Regions from separate parts of the Rhizobium sp. FG96 genome, predicted to be linked through region 1. Evidence: riboswitches for the same ligand, from Rfam matches in the RefSeq annotation. Region 1 holds a riboswitch; each other region holds the start of a gene.
The links. Region 1 has a riboswitch for thiamine pyrophosphate ahead of thiB (thiamine ABC transporter substrate binding subunit). Riboswitches for the same ligand answer to the same signal wherever they lie in the genome.
Positions count from the first base shown of each region.

Region 2: it holds a riboswitch for thiamine pyrophosphate, as region 1 does, so the genes downstream of both, thiM (hydroxyethylthiazole kinase) here and thiB (thiamine ABC transporter substrate binding subunit) in region 1, are expected to answer to the same signal.
Region 3: it holds a riboswitch for thiamine pyrophosphate, as region 1 does, so the genes downstream of both, ACODR6_RS16200 (YkoF family thiamine/hydroxymethylpyrimidine-binding protein) here and thiB (thiamine ABC transporter substrate binding subunit) in region 1, are expected to answer to the same signal.
Region 4: it holds a riboswitch for thiamine pyrophosphate, as region 1 does, so the genes downstream of both, ACODR6_RS06170 (ABC transporter permease) here and thiB (thiamine ABC transporter substrate binding subunit) in region 1, are expected to answer to the same signal.

Region 1 is NZ_JBMDIL010000004.1:283,703-287,897, reverse strand. It holds gene thiP (thiamine/thiamine pyrophosphate ABC transporter permease ThiP) at 1-1,084, opposite strand, end outside; gene thiB (thiamine ABC transporter substrate binding subunit) at 1,084-2,106, opposite strand; TPP riboswitch at 2,159-2,271, opposite strand; gene ACODR6_RS09855 (MDR family MFS transporter) at 2,328-3,863, opposite strand; gene ACODR6_RS09850 (MarR family winged helix-turn-helix transcriptional regulator) at 3,979-4,195, shown strand, end outside.
Region 2 is NZ_JBMDIL010000010.1:177,395-181,589, forward strand. It holds gene ACODR6_RS20605 (YdeI/OmpD-associated family protein) at 1-268, shown strand, start outside; gene thiD (bifunctional hydroxymethylpyrimidine kinase/phosphomethylpyrimidine kinase) at 272-1,084, opposite strand; gene thiE (thiamine phosphate synthase) at 1,081-1,716, opposite strand; gene thiM (hydroxyethylthiazole kinase) at 1,713-2,516, opposite strand; TPP riboswitch at 2,570-2,666, opposite strand; gene ACODR6_RS20625 (ABC transporter ATP-binding protein) at 2,708-3,769, opposite strand; gene ACODR6_RS20630 (sugar phosphate isomerase/epimerase family protein) at 3,792-4,195, opposite strand, start outside.
Region 3 is NZ_JBMDIL010000007.1:225,693-229,887, forward strand. It holds gene ACODR6_RS16190 (acyltransferase family protein) at 1-823, shown strand, start outside; gene glpK (glycerol kinase GlpK) at 824-2,317, opposite strand; TPP riboswitch at 2,458-2,569, shown strand; gene ACODR6_RS16200 (YkoF family thiamine/hydroxymethylpyrimidine-binding protein) at 2,561-3,169, shown strand; gene ACODR6_RS16205 (ABC transporter permease) at 3,197-3,985, shown strand; gene ACODR6_RS16210 (ABC transporter ATP-binding protein) at 3,982-4,195, shown strand, end outside.
Region 4 is NZ_JBMDIL010000002.1:608,910-613,104, forward strand. It holds gene ACODR6_RS06150 (sterol desaturase family protein) at 1-182, shown strand, start outside; gene ACODR6_RS06155 (sugar ABC transporter substrate-binding protein) at 358-1,287, shown strand; gene ACODR6_RS06160 (hypothetical protein) at 1,358-1,603, opposite strand; gene ACODR6_RS06165 (outer membrane protein) at 1,763-2,392, opposite strand; TPP riboswitch at 2,542-2,644, shown strand; gene ACODR6_RS06170 (ABC transporter permease) at 2,754-3,494, shown strand; gene ACODR6_RS06175 (ABC transporter substrate-binding protein) at 3,526-4,195, shown strand, end outside.

The sequences.
Region 1 (4,195 bases):
TGGCGATGGTCTGGCGGGCGCGGATCAGGGCTGCCGATACCAGCAGCGCCAGTGTGGCGGCGGAGATGGATATACCGAAGCTCATCGCCGCGGCCTGCCAGAAGACGGGTTCGCCAAGCAGTTTCGGCAGGTCGGCTTTCAGGCCGGCGACGACGACCGAGAGAAGTGGCGACAGGAGAAAGGCTGTGACGACGATCAATAGCAGGCTGTCCAATAGCCTCGCTGTGGGCTTCCTGCCATCGAAACGCATTGCTCGTTGGCCCGTCGTCAGCCCCTCGTCAGGGCTCGCTGGCAGGAGCGACATGGCGGCGAGGACGAGGCCGGTCAGCGCGATCTGCAGCAGGGAAAGTGCGACGGCGCGGCCGGGATCGAAATCGAAGCGAAGCGACTGGTAGATCGCCACCTCGACCGTCGTTGCCGCAGGACCGCCGCCGAGCGTCAGCACCAGCGTGAAGCTGGTGGCACAGAGCATGAAGATCAGCCCCGCGATACCGGGGATCAGGCCGCGGATGGCGGGCCATTCGATGAAACGGAAGATGGCGCGCTGACGCATGCCGAGATTGCTCGCCATCAGCCAGTATTCAGAGGGCAGCCGTTCAAGACCGGCAAGCATCAGCCGGCAGGCGAGCGGCAGGTTGAAGAAGACGTGGGCAAGCAGAATGCCGGTCAGGCCATAGATGCTGACGGGTTCGGCGAGGCCGAGTTTCGTCAGCGCGCTGTTGAGCAGGCCCTGCCTGCCCCAGATGCCGATCAGGCCGAGCGCGCCGATCAGGACGGGCAGTCCCATCGGCACCGCCATCAGCCGGATGATCCAGATGCGGCCGGGAAATTGCGGCTGGCGGGCGAGCGACCGCGCGACAGGGATCGCCAGGAAAACCGATAGCAGCGTGGAGAGGACTGCCTGCAGCAGCGTGAAGCGCAGGACGCGGAGGATATAGGGATCGGAAATGATCCCGGCAAAGGCAGCGCCCCCGCCGGAGGCGGCAAGCGAAACGGCAGCGATACCGATGAAAAGCAGGATGGCGGCGAGCGCAATTGCGCCGCCCGCCAATGCATTTCGCCGTTCCGCCGCCGTCTGCAGCATCAGTTCATGCTCATCGCCGCAAGCCACTCGTCGATCCAGGCCTTGCGGTTCTTGGCGACGTCATCCGGCGACATCAGGAAAGTCTTGGAGGGGTTGACGAGCTTGCCGAAAGCATCCGGCAGGGGCGTGGATGTCGCCGAGACCGGCATCATCCAGTTGTTGGTCGGGATCGTGTCCTGGAAGCCGGGGGTGACCATGAACTTCAGGAAGTCGCGGGCAAGATCCTTGTCTGGCGCGTTCTTCAGCAGGCCGGCGACTTCGATCTGGATATAGTGGCCCTCGGAGAAGGCGGCCGCCTGATAGCGGTCGGTGTTTTCAGCGACCATGTGGTAAGCCGGGGACGTCGTATAGGAGAGCACCATCGGCGCCTCGCCCTTGGTGAACAGGCCATAGGCCTCCGACCAGCCTGGCGTGACCGTCAGGATGCGGTTCTTGAGCTTGGCCCAGGCTTCCGGCGCCTTGTCGCCGTAAACGGACTTCACCCAAAGCAGCAGGCCGAGACCCGGCGTAGAGGTGCGCGGATCCTCGATGACGATCTTCTGCGACGGGTCGCCGTCGACCAGTTCCTGCATGCTTTTCGGTGGGTTCTTTACCGTCTGCGTGTCGTAGATGATGGCGAAGTGGCCGTAGTCATAGGGAACGAAGACATCGTCCTTGAAATCGCCGGGTACCTTCAAGGCGCTGGTATCGACGCCGCTGGCGTCAAACAGGCCCGTATCCTTGGCTTCGGTGATCAAGTTGGTGTCGATGCCGAGCACGACGTCGGCCTTCGTCGAGGCGCCCTCGAGCTTGAGGCGTGAGAGAAGGGCGACGCCATCGGCGACGCTCACGAAATTGACGGTGCAGGCGCAGGTCTTCTCGAAGGCTTCCTTCACCTTGGGGCCAGGACCCCATTCGGAGGTGAAGCTTTCGTAGGTATAGACCGTCAGCGTCTTGTCTGCGGCCTGGGCCGGAGCGATGGCTGAGGTAACGGCGAGAAGCGCCGTGGCGAAAAGTGCGATCAATGGTTTGCGGCCGGGCATGGCGCGCCTCCTCCTATACAAGTTGTTTCACGGGAAAAGGGCGGTGCCTGGTGTCACGCGCGCATCTAATCCCTCCGCCGGTGTTAACCGGATCAGGTTCCGCGGGTTGGCTTGAAGCCTCTCAGCCAGCTGTCCTTGCGGACACGGGCACCCCGTTAGAGCGTTGGCAGATGTATAGTGGTGACGGCTTTATGACAAGGGCGAAGCTCGCCCTCGTCAGGTCACTCGGCTGCTTCAGCTGCAGCCGCAGACGTCTTCGCTTCGCCGTGGCGCGGCAGCTGTACTGGCTTCAGCAGGAACGCTGCGATCAGGCCGATCAGGGCGAAAGCGCAGGAGGTCATGAAGAGCGGCGTGAAGGCCGCCGAATAGGCATCGGCCACCGCCTGTCGGCTGGCTTCCGGCAATGCCGCCATCATCTTCGGCGTCAGCTGTTCGATATCGGCGACACCGGGGATGGAGACGCCGACCTTGGCGAGTTGCGAGCCGATGATCGCGCCGTAGATCGAGATGGCGATCGAGGCGCCGCCCATGCGCGACAGCGTCACCGAACCCGTTGCAGCACCGACGTCACGGGCCGGAGCCGCGTTCTGCACGCCGATGATCGGTACCTGCTGCGCCAGCCCGATGCCGATGCCGTGCAGGGCCATCAGCAGGCCGATAACTGGTAGGGGCGTTCCAGCGTGAACCTGCGTCAGCAACGCGAAAGCGATGGCGCTGCAGGAGAGGCTGGCGATGGCGAAGGGCTTGTAACGGCCGGTGCGCGAGATGGTGCGGCCGGCAAACAACGAACCGCAGACAAGACCGCCGGTTAGCATGATGAAGAGCAGGCCGGCATGCGAGGGCGAGAGGCCTGTTGTCGTCTGCAGGAACAGCGCGAAATAGTTGGCCATGCCGATGGCGATGCCGCCGCCGGTGATCGACATGATCAAGAGAAGCGGGAAGGTCGGGTTGCGGAACAGCGACAGCGGCACGATCGGTTCGGCAGCGCGGCGCTCGACGAAGACCCAGGCGATGGCGCAGACAACGCCTGCGGCAATGATGCCGAGGCTCTGCGGTGCAAGGATCGAACCGAAGAGCTCGCTGCCATCGGCCATCAGCACGATGCTCGTTGTGGTCATCGCCAGCAGCAGGGCACCGGCATAGTCGATCTTCGGGCGGCGGTGCGGCTTGCGGTAGGGCAGCATCAGCGCCAGGCCGATGAGCACAACGAAACCGATGGGGACATTGACCAGAAAGATCGAGCGCCAGCCGAACAGATCGCTCATCATGCCGCCGAGAACGGGGCCGATGGCGCTCGATGCCATCAGCACGAGGCTGGAATAGCTCTGGTAGCGGGCGCGCTCGCGCGGCTCGAAAAGGTCGGCATTGACGGCGAAGATCGACACCATGATGCCGCCGCCGCCGAGGCCCTGCAGCACGCGGGCGGCAATCAGCGTGTTCATCGAGACAGCCAGACCGCAGACAGCCGAGCCAACGGTGAAGATCGCGATCGCCGTCATCATCACATATTTGCGGCCGAAGAGGTCGCCGAGCTTGCCGTAGACGGGCATCACGGCGCTGAGCGACAGGAGATAGGCCGAGCCGATCCAGCCGAAGCGCTCGAGGTGGCCGAATTCGCCGACGATCGTCGGCAGCGCCGTCGAGACGATCTGATTGTCCAGCGTTGCCATGAACATCGCGGTCATCAAAAACAGGAAGAGAATAAGCCTGCGGCGGGGATCCGTTACGAGCGGCTGGGAGGCAAGCTGCATATCCATGAAGACAGTTCCGATCTTGATCGTCAATTTATGTGACAAAAGCATATAAATGTCAATGACACTTGAATGACGCAGGCATGTTTCCTTCCCGTAAGCCTTCTGTTATGCTCGCCGCATGAACGAGAAACCCGCCCGAATTCACGAGCTCGATCCCCTGTCGCTGGAAAGCGAAAGTGTCTTGAGCATCGGCCAGAGCATGACCCGCATGAAGCTCATGACGGGCCGCAGGCTGATCGGGCGTCTTGCGATCCAGAGCGTCGCGCCGGATCTCGAACTTTCGCATCTCGATGTGCTCGATGCCGTACGCCGCGCGCAGCCGGCGGAGGAAGTGA
Region 2 (4,195 bases), on a different contig from region 1:
GGCCGCGAAATTGGATGGCCGATGGGACCGGGCCTATGGCAGCGGCAAGGACCTGAAGATCCCCGACGATCTGCAGGCGGCGATCGATGCCGATCCCAAGGCGCAAGCGATGCTTGCGGCGCTCAGCGCGCAAAACCGCTTCGCGCTCGCCTTCCGCGTGCACAATATGAAGACGCCCGCGGGCCGCGAGCGGAAGATCGCCACCTTCGTCGAGATGCTGGCGAAAGGCGAGACGATCTATCCGCAGACAAGGAAGCCGAAGGTCTGAATCTTAGAGATCGGCCTTGTCCCAGAGCGCGTGGAAATGCTGGACCGGGCCATGGCCGGAACCGACGGTGAGCGTTTCTGCAGCCGCAACGGCATCGGCGAGATATTGCTTGGCGATCGCGACGGCTGCTTCCGGCGTTTTGCCCTTTGCAAGCTCGGCGGCCAAGGCGCTCGACAGCGTGCAGCCGGTGCCGTGCGTGTTCTTTGTCGGAAGCCTTGGCGCCTCGAACCAGGTGATATGGCCGGCGCTTGCCAGCACATCGGGGCTGTCAGTGCCGCCGAGATGGCCGCCTTTCAACAGTACCATGCGCGGTCCGCGATCCAGCAGTTTGCGCGCCTGCTGCTGCATGGCATCGCGGTCTTGGGCGTGGTCCTCGCCGAGCAGCGCTGCCGCCTCGGGCAGGTTCGGGGTCAGCATCGTTGCCAGCGGCAGAAGACGGTCGGTGAGCGCGCCGATCGCGGCGATATCGAGGAGGGCGGCGCCGCCCTTGGCGATCATCACCGGGTCGAGCACCAGCGGGATGCCGCGATGCGGATGCAGCGCATCGGCAATTGCCTCGGCGATCCCGGCATTGGCTATCATGCCGATCTTGACGGCATCGACGCGGACATCGGCAAAGACCATGCGGATCTGCTCGGCGACGAAATCCGGCGAGACGGTCTGCACAGCCGAGACGCCGGTGGTGTTCTGCGCAGTCAAGGCGGTGAGCACAGCCATGCCATAGGTGCCGCGGGCGGAGAATGCCTTGAGGTCGGCCTGGATGCCGGCGCCGCCCGATGGGTCGGAGCCGGCGATCGAGAGAACGTTGCGGATCATTGTCCTGCCTTTCTGATGCGTTCGGCGATTGCAGCCGTCGCCGCTTGCGGATCCGGCTGGCCACAGATCGCCGAGACGACCGCAAGCCCTTCCGTGCCCGTTGCGAGCACTGGCTCCACATGTTCCGCCTTCAGGCCGCCGATTGCCACCGAGCGAACCGGGCAGACACGAACCAGCTCCGCCAGACCTGCGATGCCGATCGGTTGCTTGTGATCCGGCTTGGTCGCCGTCGCGAAAACGGGGCCGATCCCCGCATAGTCGACGATGGCGGGATCGACGGCTGCGGCAAGCGCATGCGTCTCGACCGAAAGGCCGAGGATCATATCAGGGCCGATGCGGTGGCGGGCCTCGGCGGCGCCGAGGTCCTCCTGGCCGATATGCAGCCCATCGGCGTTGAGCGCGATTGCCGCTTCCACATCGTCGTTGACAACAAGCAGTGCTCCGCTTCCTGACAGGACCCGCTGCAGTGCCCGGCCCGTCTCGATCATCTGCCGGGTAGTCGCCGTCTTGTCGCGCAGCTGCACGATGGTCGCCCCACCGGCGACGGCTGCGCGGGCGGTCTCGACAAGCCCGTACCCGGCGCAGAGCTCCGGGTCGAGGACGAGATAAAGGGAGAGGTCGAAGCTCTTCACGCCTGGCTGATCCTTGCTGCGGCGTCGAGTGCCGGACCATCGAGCGCGGCAAGCGCATCGAGGAAGCGCCAGGAGAAGGATCCGGGCCCCTTGGCTTCCTGTGCCGCCTGTTCGCCGGCGACGGCAAACATTGCGAGAGCGGCGACCGTCGCATCGAAGGTCTCGTCAGAGGCGACCGCGGCGAAGGCGCCGGTCAGGCAGGTCAGCGAGCAGCCGAGCGCGGTGATCTGCGGCATCAGCGGCGAACCGCCGGAAATGCGAACGGCGCGGGTGCCGTCGGTAACGAAGTCGACCGGGCCGGTGACCGCGACAACGGCGCCATATTGCGCCGCGATGCTGCGGGCAGCACCTTCCGCCTGCTCGACGGGATCGCGGCTGTCGACGCCCTGGCCACGGCTTTCGCTGCCGGCCAGCGCGATGATTTCGGATGCATTGCCGCGGATGATCGCCGGGTTGAGGTCGAGAAGTGCCGCGACGCTTTCGCGGCGGAAGCCGGTGGCGTAATGCGCCACGGGGTCGAGAACCCATGGCTTGCCGTTGCGCGCGGCAGCCTTCGCCGCCTGTTTCATGCCGCTGACCCAGGCGGGCGAGAGCGTGCCGATATTGATGGTCAGTGCACCGGAGAATGCGGCGAATTCACCGGCTTCCTCTTCGGCATGGACCATGGCGGGCGAGGCGCCCGCGGCCAGCACGACATTGGCGGCGATATTCATCGCGACATAGTTGGTAATGCATTGAACGAGCGGCGGCGCGGCGCGCAGCGCGGTCAGCAATTGCCCGGGTGATCTGGAAGTCGTCATCTTGCGTCCCTTTTGGGGCGGGGCAAGACGCGGGAGGCCAGGCACATGGAAGCGAAGGGCCTCGAGCGACTCCCTCCGCCAGCATTATCTGGTTCAGGTTCGAAGGGTACTTCTCAGCCCGCCTTTCGGCGAACGCCCCTGTCTCTCAACACCACGGTCATCGCAAATTATCGGCGGCTTGTCACGCCCTATCAGTTGAGCCGGGCTTCCCCGCTGACGATGCGCTGCTCATCGGCGCCGAAGAGATGTACGGCATCGTGAATGGGCGCCACCTTCAGGACATCGCCGGGTGCAGCCCTGATCCGCTCGCGGAAGACGCAGCTGATCGTCTGCGCGCCGAGCCGCGCAATCACCAGTGTTTCCGATCCGGTGGGCTCGACGACGACGGTGGTGATCTCGATGCCATTGGGGTCGAGTTGCAAATGCTCCGGGCGGATCCCGTAGGTCACCGCGTCGGCGGGGCGACGGTCGCTCGGCAGGGTGATGCCATCCTCGGTGCGGAAGCCCGTATCCGTCATGCTGCCCTTGATGAAGTTCATCGCGGGCGAGCCGATGAAGCCGGCGACGAAGAGATTGTTCGGCCGGTCATAGAGGTCGAGCGGCGAGCCCGACTGCTCGATGCGCCCATCCCTCATGACGACGATCTTGTCGGCCATGGTCATCGCTTCGATCTGGTCATGAGTGACGTAGATGGTCGTCGTCTGCAGCCGCTGATGCAGCTCCTTGATCTCGGAGCGCATCTGCACGCGTAGCTTGGCGTCGAGATTGGAAAGCGGCTCGTCGAACAGGAAGACGGCGGGATCGCGCACGATCGCCCGGCCCATGGCAACGCGCTGGCGCTGGCCGCCCGAAAGCTGCTTCGGATAGCGTTCGAGCAGGCTTTCGAGGCCGAGGATCTTTGCGGCATTGCCGACCCGCTTGTCGATCTCCGCCCGCGGCATGCGCTTCAGCCGCAGCGAAAAGCCCATGTTCTTGGCAACGGTCATATGCGGGTAGAGCGCGTAGTTCTGAAACACCATGGCGATGTCCCGGTCCTTCGGCGCCAGTTCGTTGACGACATGCTTGCCGATCTGGATTTCGCCTGACGTGATGCCTTCGAGCCCGGCGATCATTCTGAGCAGCGTCGATTTTCCGCAGCCGGACGGGCCGACGAGGACGACGAATTCGCCGTCACGGATATCGACCGAGACGCCCTTGATAGCCTTGAACGCGCCGTAGTCCTTGCGAGCATTATTGACTGAAACATGAGCCATTATCGTCCTCCCCAGGCTGCGATCAAAGCTTGTCCAAGACGGTTCTGAGATAACCGAGGCCGACGCGTTCGCCCTCCTTGCGGGCCTCCAGGTCCTTACCCGGCCAGCCATAGGCGGCGTCCTCATGCTCGATGGAAATCGTGCCGTCGAAGCCGTAGCTGCGCGCCTGCTTCAGGAACCTCGACCAGTCGAGCAAGCCAAGACCCGGCAGCTTGTACTGCCACCAGCCCTTGCCGTGATAACCGACGGCCTGCAGCGCGGTCGCATCGACCGCCGTGTCCTTGGCATGCAGGATGGCGATGCGATCCTTGACGGCATCCAGCGCCAGATAGGGATCGATACCCGTCCGCAGAAAATGCGAGGGGTCGAATTCGAGCCCGAAACGCCGGTCGGGAATGCGCTTGAACAGCTCCTCGTAACCTTTCG
Region 3 (4,195 bases), on a different contig from region 1:
GCGGGCCACATGGCCGGATTTCGTCAGGAAGAAGATCTGGACCTTCGTCTGGCTCTTCGGCGTCTGGAGCACGGCGCGCTGGCTTTATTTCCGCTATGTCCACACCAACGGCCTCGTGCCCTCGGAGGGGTCGGATCCCTATCAGCTCATTGAAATGTGGTGGGCGCCGAATACCGGCATCTGGTTCATCTGGGCGCTGGCAATCTTCATGACCGTCACCAAGCTGCTCTCCTCGGCGCCGCGCATCCCGGTCATCGCCGTCGGCACCATTCTCTCGATCCTCACCTTCGGCGGCTATCTGCCGATCGATCTCTTCACCCACCGCAATGTGCTGCAGTATTTCGTCTTCTTCGCCTTCGGCTGCTGGTATGGCAGGCTGATCGCCGAAACGCTGACCGAGCGCCCTCTCCCCTTCGCGGCCGGTGGCTTTACCGCTTTCATCCTGCTGCTGGCGCTGCGCAGCCGCCTGCAGCCGATCGAGCCCGGCCTCTGGGCCTCTGCGTCGTCGATCGCAGGTCTGTCATGGCTGTGCGGCATGGCCGTGCTGATGTCGCGGCTGAAGGCCCTGCGCGACGTCTTTTCCTATTTCGGCCGCAACACGCTGCCGGTCTACGTCACCCATGTGATGATCGTCGCCGGCATAGCCGGCCTGATCGCCACCCTGGTCGAGCCCTCACCATCGATCGGCTATCTCGCCGCACCCCTGATCTGCGTCACCGCCATCACGCTGTCGCTGGCAATCAAGGCAACCGCCGACCGCTCCGGCGCAAGCTGGCTCTACAGCCCGCCGGCTAGGCGCGAAAGGGCGGTGGCGGCGGCCTGATCAGGCATCGCTCAGCGTCCGCTTCACCGCATTCTTCCACCCCTTGAGTTTGGCGGAACGGGTCTTCTCGTCCATGTCTGGTTCGAAGCGACGGTTGCGCTTCCACTTCGCAGAGAAGGTCTTGCGGTCCGGCCAGACGCCGGCCCGGCTGCCGGCGAGCCAGGCAGCTCCGAGCGCCGTCGTCTCCAGGATCACCGGCCGGTCGACGGGCGCGTCGAGCAGGTCGGAGAGCCGCTGCATCGTCCAGTCGGAGGCGACCATGCCGCCATCGACGCGCAGCACCGTGTCGTCGCTGCCGTTCTTCCAGTCCTTCTGCATCGCATCGAGCAGATCGCGGGTCTGGTAGCAGACGGCTTCCAGCGCAGCGCGGGCGAATTCCGCCGGGCCGCTGTTGCGTGTCAGGCCGAAGATTGCCCCGCGCGCCTTCGGATCCCAATGCGGCGCGCCGAGACCGGTGAACGCCGGCACCAGATAGACCTCCTGCGAGGGATCGGCATTCTCGGCGAGCTTGCCGGTCTCGCCGGCCGTGTCGATGATGCCGAGACCGTCGCGCAGCCACTGGACGGCCGCTCCGGCGATGAAGATCGATCCCTCCAAGGCATAGGTCGTCTCGCCGTCCAGCCGGTAGGCGATCGTCGTCAACAGCCGGTTCTTCGAACGCACCATGTCGGAGCCGGTATTCAAAAGCGCGAAGCAGCCGGTGCCATAGGTGGATTTCAGCATGCCAGGCTCGAAGCAGGCCTGGCCTATCGTTGCCGCCTGCTGGTCGCCGGCAACTCCGAGGATCGGGATCTCGGCGCCGAGGATCGACTTCTCGACGATGCCGAAATCGGCAGAGCAGTCCTTCACCTCCGGCAGCATGGCGGCGGGAACGCGCAGGATCTCCAGCAGGTCCTTGTCCCATTCGTTCTCGGCGATGTTATACATCAGCGTGCGCGAGGCATTGGTCGCGTCGGTGGCGAAACTCTTGCCGCCGGTCAGCCGCCAGATCAGGAACGTGTCGATCGTGCCGAAGCAGAGTTCGCCCTTGGCGGCGCGGGCGCGCGCACCCTTCACATTGGCGAGCATCCAGGAGAGCTTGGTGCCCGAGAAATAAGGATCGAGGATCAGGCCGGTCTTCCTGGTGAAGATCTTCTCGAGGTCCTGGCGCTTCAGGTTTTCGCAATAGCTCGCCGTGCGCCGGTCCTGCCAGACGATGGCATTCTGGATCGGCTTGCCGGTTTCCCGCTCCCAGACGACGACGGTCTCGCGCTGGTTGGTGATCCCCAATGCGGCAATGTCAGTCGCCTTCACCTTCGCTTCGCGCAGCGCCATCTGGATCGTCGAAACGACGGAATCCCAGATTTCCTCAGGGTCATGCTCCACCCATCCCGAGCGCGGATAGATCTGCGTGAACTCCTTCTGGCCCACGCCTGCGATCTTCATCTCGCCATCGAACACGATCGCCCGCGTCGATGTCGTGCCCTGATCGATCGCCAGAACATATCCGCTCATCCCTGCCCCCTCCCATGAAGCTCTGATGCTTTCAGATAGATCATTTAAGAGGCAGAAACGAAAGGAAAAAGAAAGCCGAGCGCAATTTTGCCCCTCGTCAGATCGCCGCTTTACAAGCCGCGCGGCGCATGTTTAAAAGGCGCCAACGACAGGGGTGCTCCGTATAGCCGGGGCTGAGATGCGGCTGGCATGGCCTCAAACTCTTTAGCTGATCTGGATAATACCAGCGGAGCGAGGCGAGCGATGTTTTCTGGCGCACAAATTTCCCTTTACCCGATGACCGACCGTTTCGTCGACGTCATCCTGTCTGCCCTTCCGGCACTTGATCCCTATCGCGAAAAGCTCAGGATCGAGACCGACGACATCTCGACGCTGATCGTCGGCACGCCCGATATCGTCTTCGCCGCCATGCGCGATCTCTATGTCGCGGGCTCGGCAGACGGCATCCACGCGGTGCTGCGCGCCACCATCTCCCGCGGCTGCCCCGGCGAGCCCGATGATCCCATGTGCCACACCGAAGCCCTGACGGGCCCGGTCCTGCCGCTTGCCGAGCGCAAGGCGTCGGCTCTCGAAGCGGTCGCTTCCGCCCCGGTCACCGGCCGCCATGCAGCCGCGCAGTTCTCGCTCTATGTCATGGGCACCGGCGATCACATGGAAGAGATCTACGGCTGCATCGACTTCCTGAAGAACTCGGGCGTCTTCGACCGTTCGAAGAATTTCTGCACCCGCGTCAAGGGCGATGCCGGTGCCGTCTTCGCGACGATCCACGAAGCCTTCGTCCGCTTCGGGCCGCCGAACGGCCATGTCACGATCGATCTCACCGTATCGGCCAACAGCCCCTCCGCCGTCTGATCTCAGCGTCACGTCAGGATCCTGCCGATGCCGAGATCTGTCCGGTTGCCGGGCCTTGCCGCCCGTTTCATTCCCGCCATCCTGTCCGTCGGCGCTGTGCTCGCCGCCTGGGAAAGCTATGTGCGCATCGCCGGCCTCCCGCCCGCGACGCTGCCCGCACCCTCGCGCGTTCTCGCACAGGCCTTTGCCGAACGTGCCGCGCTGCTGGCGAATAGCTGGCCGACATTGCAGGCGACCCTGGCGGGTTTCGCCGCCTCCCTTCTCATCGCTTTCGTGTTTTCGGTGCTGATCGATTTCGTGCCGCGCCTGCGCTCGGCGCTGATGCCTGTTTTCGTCATCAGCCAGACGCTGCCGCTCGTCGCCATCGCGCCCTTGATCGTCCTCTGGTTCGGCTTCGGCCTGCTGCCGAAAATCCTGCTGGTCGCCCTCGTCACCTTCTTTCCGATGCTTGTGGCCCTCACACGCGGCTATGAGGCGACAGAGCCGGAGATCGAGGAACTGCTGACCACCATGGGCGCCTCTCGGTGGAAACGCTTCCTCGCCGCCCGCCTGCCGTCATCGCTGCCCTATTTCTTCGCCGGTCTCAGGATATCGATCACCTATGCCGTCGTCGGCGCCATCTTCGCGGAATATGCAGGGGCCGCCCGCGGGCTCGGTATCTATATCCTCAACGCCAAGAACAATTTCCGCGCCGATCTCGTGCTTGCCGCCGTCCTCGGCAGCGCTCTGCTGACGCTCTTGCTGTTCTCACTCGCGGTCCTCGCCGAGCGCCTCGCCATGCCCTGGCACCGGGCAAACGGGGAGGACCTGGAATGAGCAGCGCGCCCCTCCTCGATATCGAAAACCTCAGCTGCCGCCTCGGCAATATCGATGTGCTCGCCGGCATCTCGCTGCACCTGAAGCAGGGCGAATTCATATCCGTCCTCGGCCCCTCCGGCGCCGGCAAATCGACACTCTTCCGGCTGTTGACAGGCTGCGCCACCGCATCCGCCGGCAGCATCCGCATGAACGGCCAGCCGCTCGACG
Region 4 (4,195 bases), on a different contig from region 1:
ACTATCTCCATCACAAGTATTTCGAGTGCAATTACGCCGATGGCGTCATCCCGCTCGACAAGTGGTTCGGCACTTTCCACGACGGTTCGCCCGAGGCCCAGGAGCGCATGGACAAGCGCTTCATGGAGCAGGCAAGGCGCCGCGCCGAAAAGAAGGCGCGCGGCGAGCAGCAGGCAAGCTGACTGATTTCCCAAGCGAGCGACCGAGAAAGGCCCGGCTGCAGAGCCGGGCCCTTTGCTATGCGGATGCCCTGCAAATGAGGCGTTTTCATCAAATTATCGGCGGACCGCACGGCCTTCCCCGGCTAACGTTTTCCTGCGGCCGCCTGGCGCCGCCTTATCTCTGGGAGGAGAGAACATGCTGAAATTGCTGACCGCCAGCGCCGTTGCGCTGGTGCTTGCGTCGCAGGCGCACGCTGCCGACCGTATCGGTGTTTCGATGGGCACGCTGTCCAACAACTTTCAGACGCTCATCGTCAACGGCATGGAAGACTACGCCAAGTCGATCGGGGTAGAGTTGCAGATCGAAGACGCGACGACCGACGTCAACAAGCAGCTCGATCAGGTGAAGAATTTTGCGGCCGGCGGCGTCTCCGCCATCATCGTTGACCCCGTCGATTCCGATGGCACGCCCGCTCTCAGCAAGGTTGCCGAAGATGCCGGCATCCCGCTCATCTATGTCAATGTCCAGCCGACCGACCTCAACACGCTCGGCAAGCAGCAGGCCTTCGTCGGCTCCAACGAAACTGAATCCGGCACGTTGCAGACCAAGGAAGTCTGTCGCATGCTCGGCGGCAAGGGCAATGTCGTCATCATGATCGGCGACCTCACCAGCCAGGCGGCGCGCCAGCGCACGCAGGACGTTCACGATGTCGTCAAGACGCCTGAATGCAGCGGCATCAAGGTCGCCCAGGAGCAGGTCGGCAACTGGAGCCGCGTCAACGGCGCCGATCTGGTTTCCAACTGGCTGACATCGGGCGTCGAATTCGATGCCATCATCGCCAATAATGACGAAATGGCGCTCGGCGCGATTTCGGCGCTGAAGGCCGCCGGCGCCTCGACCGACAAGATCATCGTCTCAGGCATCGACGCGACGCCCGAGGCGCTGCAGGCGATGAAGACAGGCGATCTCAAGGTCACCGTGTTTCAGGATGCCAAGGGCCAGGGCAAGGGATCGATCGATGCCGCGATGAAGGCGATCAAGGGCGAGAAGCTCGACCGAGAGGTCTGGATCCCCTTCCAGCTCGTCACCCAGAAGAACATGGCGGATTTCGAACACCTGAACTAAGGCGCCGCCTGCCTCACGGGCGGCGTCAGGACGGCCACGATGCGCTCAGGCCATCGTGGCCATTCGCATGTCAGGCGGCGGGCAGGGGCTCGCTGATGACGACGAAATTGGCGCAGCTATGCTCGACATTGGCAATGCGGATGCGCAATTCGCGCCGCGAGGTCAGCAGAAACAGGAAGACCTTCTTGGCCCGCTGCGCTCTGCGCAGCACTTCCTCGCCGCCGAAAAGCAGGCCATCGCGCTCTCCGAGCTCGAAGGCGACATGCTCACTATAGTTCTCGTCCGTGATGGTGATTGTTCCGAGACCCGACAGCATGTGAGCATTCCTCATGATGGGAATGACTTTTGTCGAAGTCCTAAATTAGTGCAACACGGTGTTCCGGTTTTCCACGAGATGTTGGAAAGCGTACCGGCGATCATAGAAAAGGGCACGCTGAATGAAGGCGTGTCCTTACATTGGGGAGATGGGTGGCGCCTAGAACTTGACGCCGACGCCGATCATGATGGTGTTCTGGTTCAGGTCGAAATCGCCGCCAGCCGCGCCGAAATTGCCGCTGCCGTAATCGGTGTAGCGATATTCGCCGCGGGCAAAGATATTCTGGGTGAAGGCGTAATCGATGCCGGCGCCGATGGTCCAGCCGTTCAGCGTATCCGATTCGTCTGGCCCGACATCCGGATTGGCCTCGGCGCGGGCGATTGCCCAGCCGGCCGTGCCGTAGATCAGCGCATTGTCGAAGGCATAGCCGACGCGGGCGCGAACCGAGCCCTGCCAGGTCGTCTCGACCGAGCCAAAGGCTACATCCTCTTTGTTCCAGTTGTGCAGGACGTCACCTTCGACACCGACAACCCAGTTGTTGTCGAACTGATAGTTATAGCCGCCGAAGACGCCGAGAATGCCGCCATTGGCATCGACATCCGACGTACCGGAAGGATCGAAGGTGTTCCAGCTATAGCCACCCTCGGCGCCGATATAGGGGCCGGACCAGGTGAAGACAGGTGTTATCGCTTCGGGCTCGACAGGGGCGGGCGGCGGCGTCAGGTCCGCGGCCTGAGCGGAAATGCCGGCAAGTGAGGCAGCCAGCGCGGTGAGAATAACGAATTTCATATTCGGTCTCCCTAATGCTTAGGGGTCAAGTAGGGTGCCTGATCCAAAAGTCTCTAATTAATTTTGTAGCTGAGACCCCGGAATACAAGACCGGCGAAGGCCTGCGACAGATGCGCCATTGACTTCAGGCCGGGAAAACGACAGGTTCCGCCCATTCCGAGGGGAGCATCTGACGATGCTGAGATGGCGGTGAGCCGGACCCTTGAACCTGATCCGGGTCATGCCGGCGTAGGAACGGAACAAGATGCCGGCGGCATCTCCCCTTCTTCTTCGCTTTGCCTGGATCTCCAATTCTGTCTGGAGATCGCTTCGCCATGTCTGTCTTTCCGTTCCCGCATCCGGCCCGCGCGAAGGCCTAGCGATGCGTCCGCTCAACGCCCTCGGCGGCGTGGCCCTGCTGATCGCTCTCTGGCAGGCGGTCATCTGGATCTTCGCGCCCGCGCATTTCATTCTGCCGTCGCCTGCCGACGTCGTCGCCGTCTTCGGCAGGCAGCCGCTCTTCCTGCTTGAGCAGAGCCTGACGACGGCGCTCGAAATCGTCCTCGGCCTGCTCTGCGGCGCCATATCGGGCGCGGCCGTCGCCTTCGCGCTCGCCGCCTTTCCGGCGGCCGCCACGCTCGTCTGGCCGATGGTACTGATCCTGCAGGCTTTCCCGGTCTTCGTGCTGGCGCCGATCCTGGTTATCTGGCTGGGTTTCGGCATTGCCTCGAAGATCGCCATGGCGACGATCATCATCTTCTTTCCCGTGGCCTCCGCCTTTGCCGACGGGCTGCGCCGCACCGAGCGGGATATTCTCGATGCGGTATCGCTGACAGAGGCCAGCCATTGGCAGACGCTGATGCGGATCCGCCTGCCGCTCGCCCTGCCGTCCCTCGTCTCCGGCCTCAGGATCGCTGCACCCCTCGCGCCACTCGGCGCCGTGATCGGCGAATGGGTCGGCGCGTCCTCCGGCCTCGGCTTCGTCATGGTCCAGGCCAATGCCCGCATGCAGACGGACATGGTCTTTGCCGCCATGGCCGTGCTCGCCGCCATGACCGTCATCTGCCGCGTCGCCGTCGACAGGCTCACCTCCGGCTGGACCCCATGGGCCACCACGAACTGACTTCTTCTTCCCGCAAAATCATGGAGCAAACATGCTGCGTCTGATATCCGCCACTCTCCTTGCGATCGCGACCCTCGCGTCGCCCTCCTTCGCCAACGACAAGCTGACCGTCATGCTCGAATGGTTCGTCAATCCGGACCATGCGCCGATGGTGATCGCTCAAGAGAAGGGCCTGTTCGCCGCCGCCGGTCTCGACGTCACCCTCATTCCGCCCGCCGATCCCTCCGCGGTGCCGCGTCTCATCGCTGCCAAGCAGGCCGATATCGGCATCCACTACCAGCCCAATCTCTATCTCGATCATGAAGCCGGATTGCCGATCGTCCGCATCGGCACGCTGGTCGAAACGCCGCTGAATACGGTGACCGTGCTGGCCGACGGGCCGATCAAGAGCCTCGCCGATCTGAAGGGCAAGAAGGTCGGTTTCTCCGTCACCGGTTTCGAGGATGCGATGCTGAAGCGGATGCTCGCAAATGCCGGTCTCAAGAAGGACGATGTCGAGCTCGTCAACGTCAACTTCTCGCTCTCGCCGTCGCTGATCGCGGGCAAGGTCGATGCGACCGTCGGCGGCTTCCGCAATTTCGAGCTGACGCAGATGAAGCTCGAGGGTCACGAGGGCAAGGCCTTCTATCCGGAAGAAAACGGCGTGCCGCCCTATGACGAACTGATCTTCATTGCCCATCGTGATTCGGCCGCCGATTCGC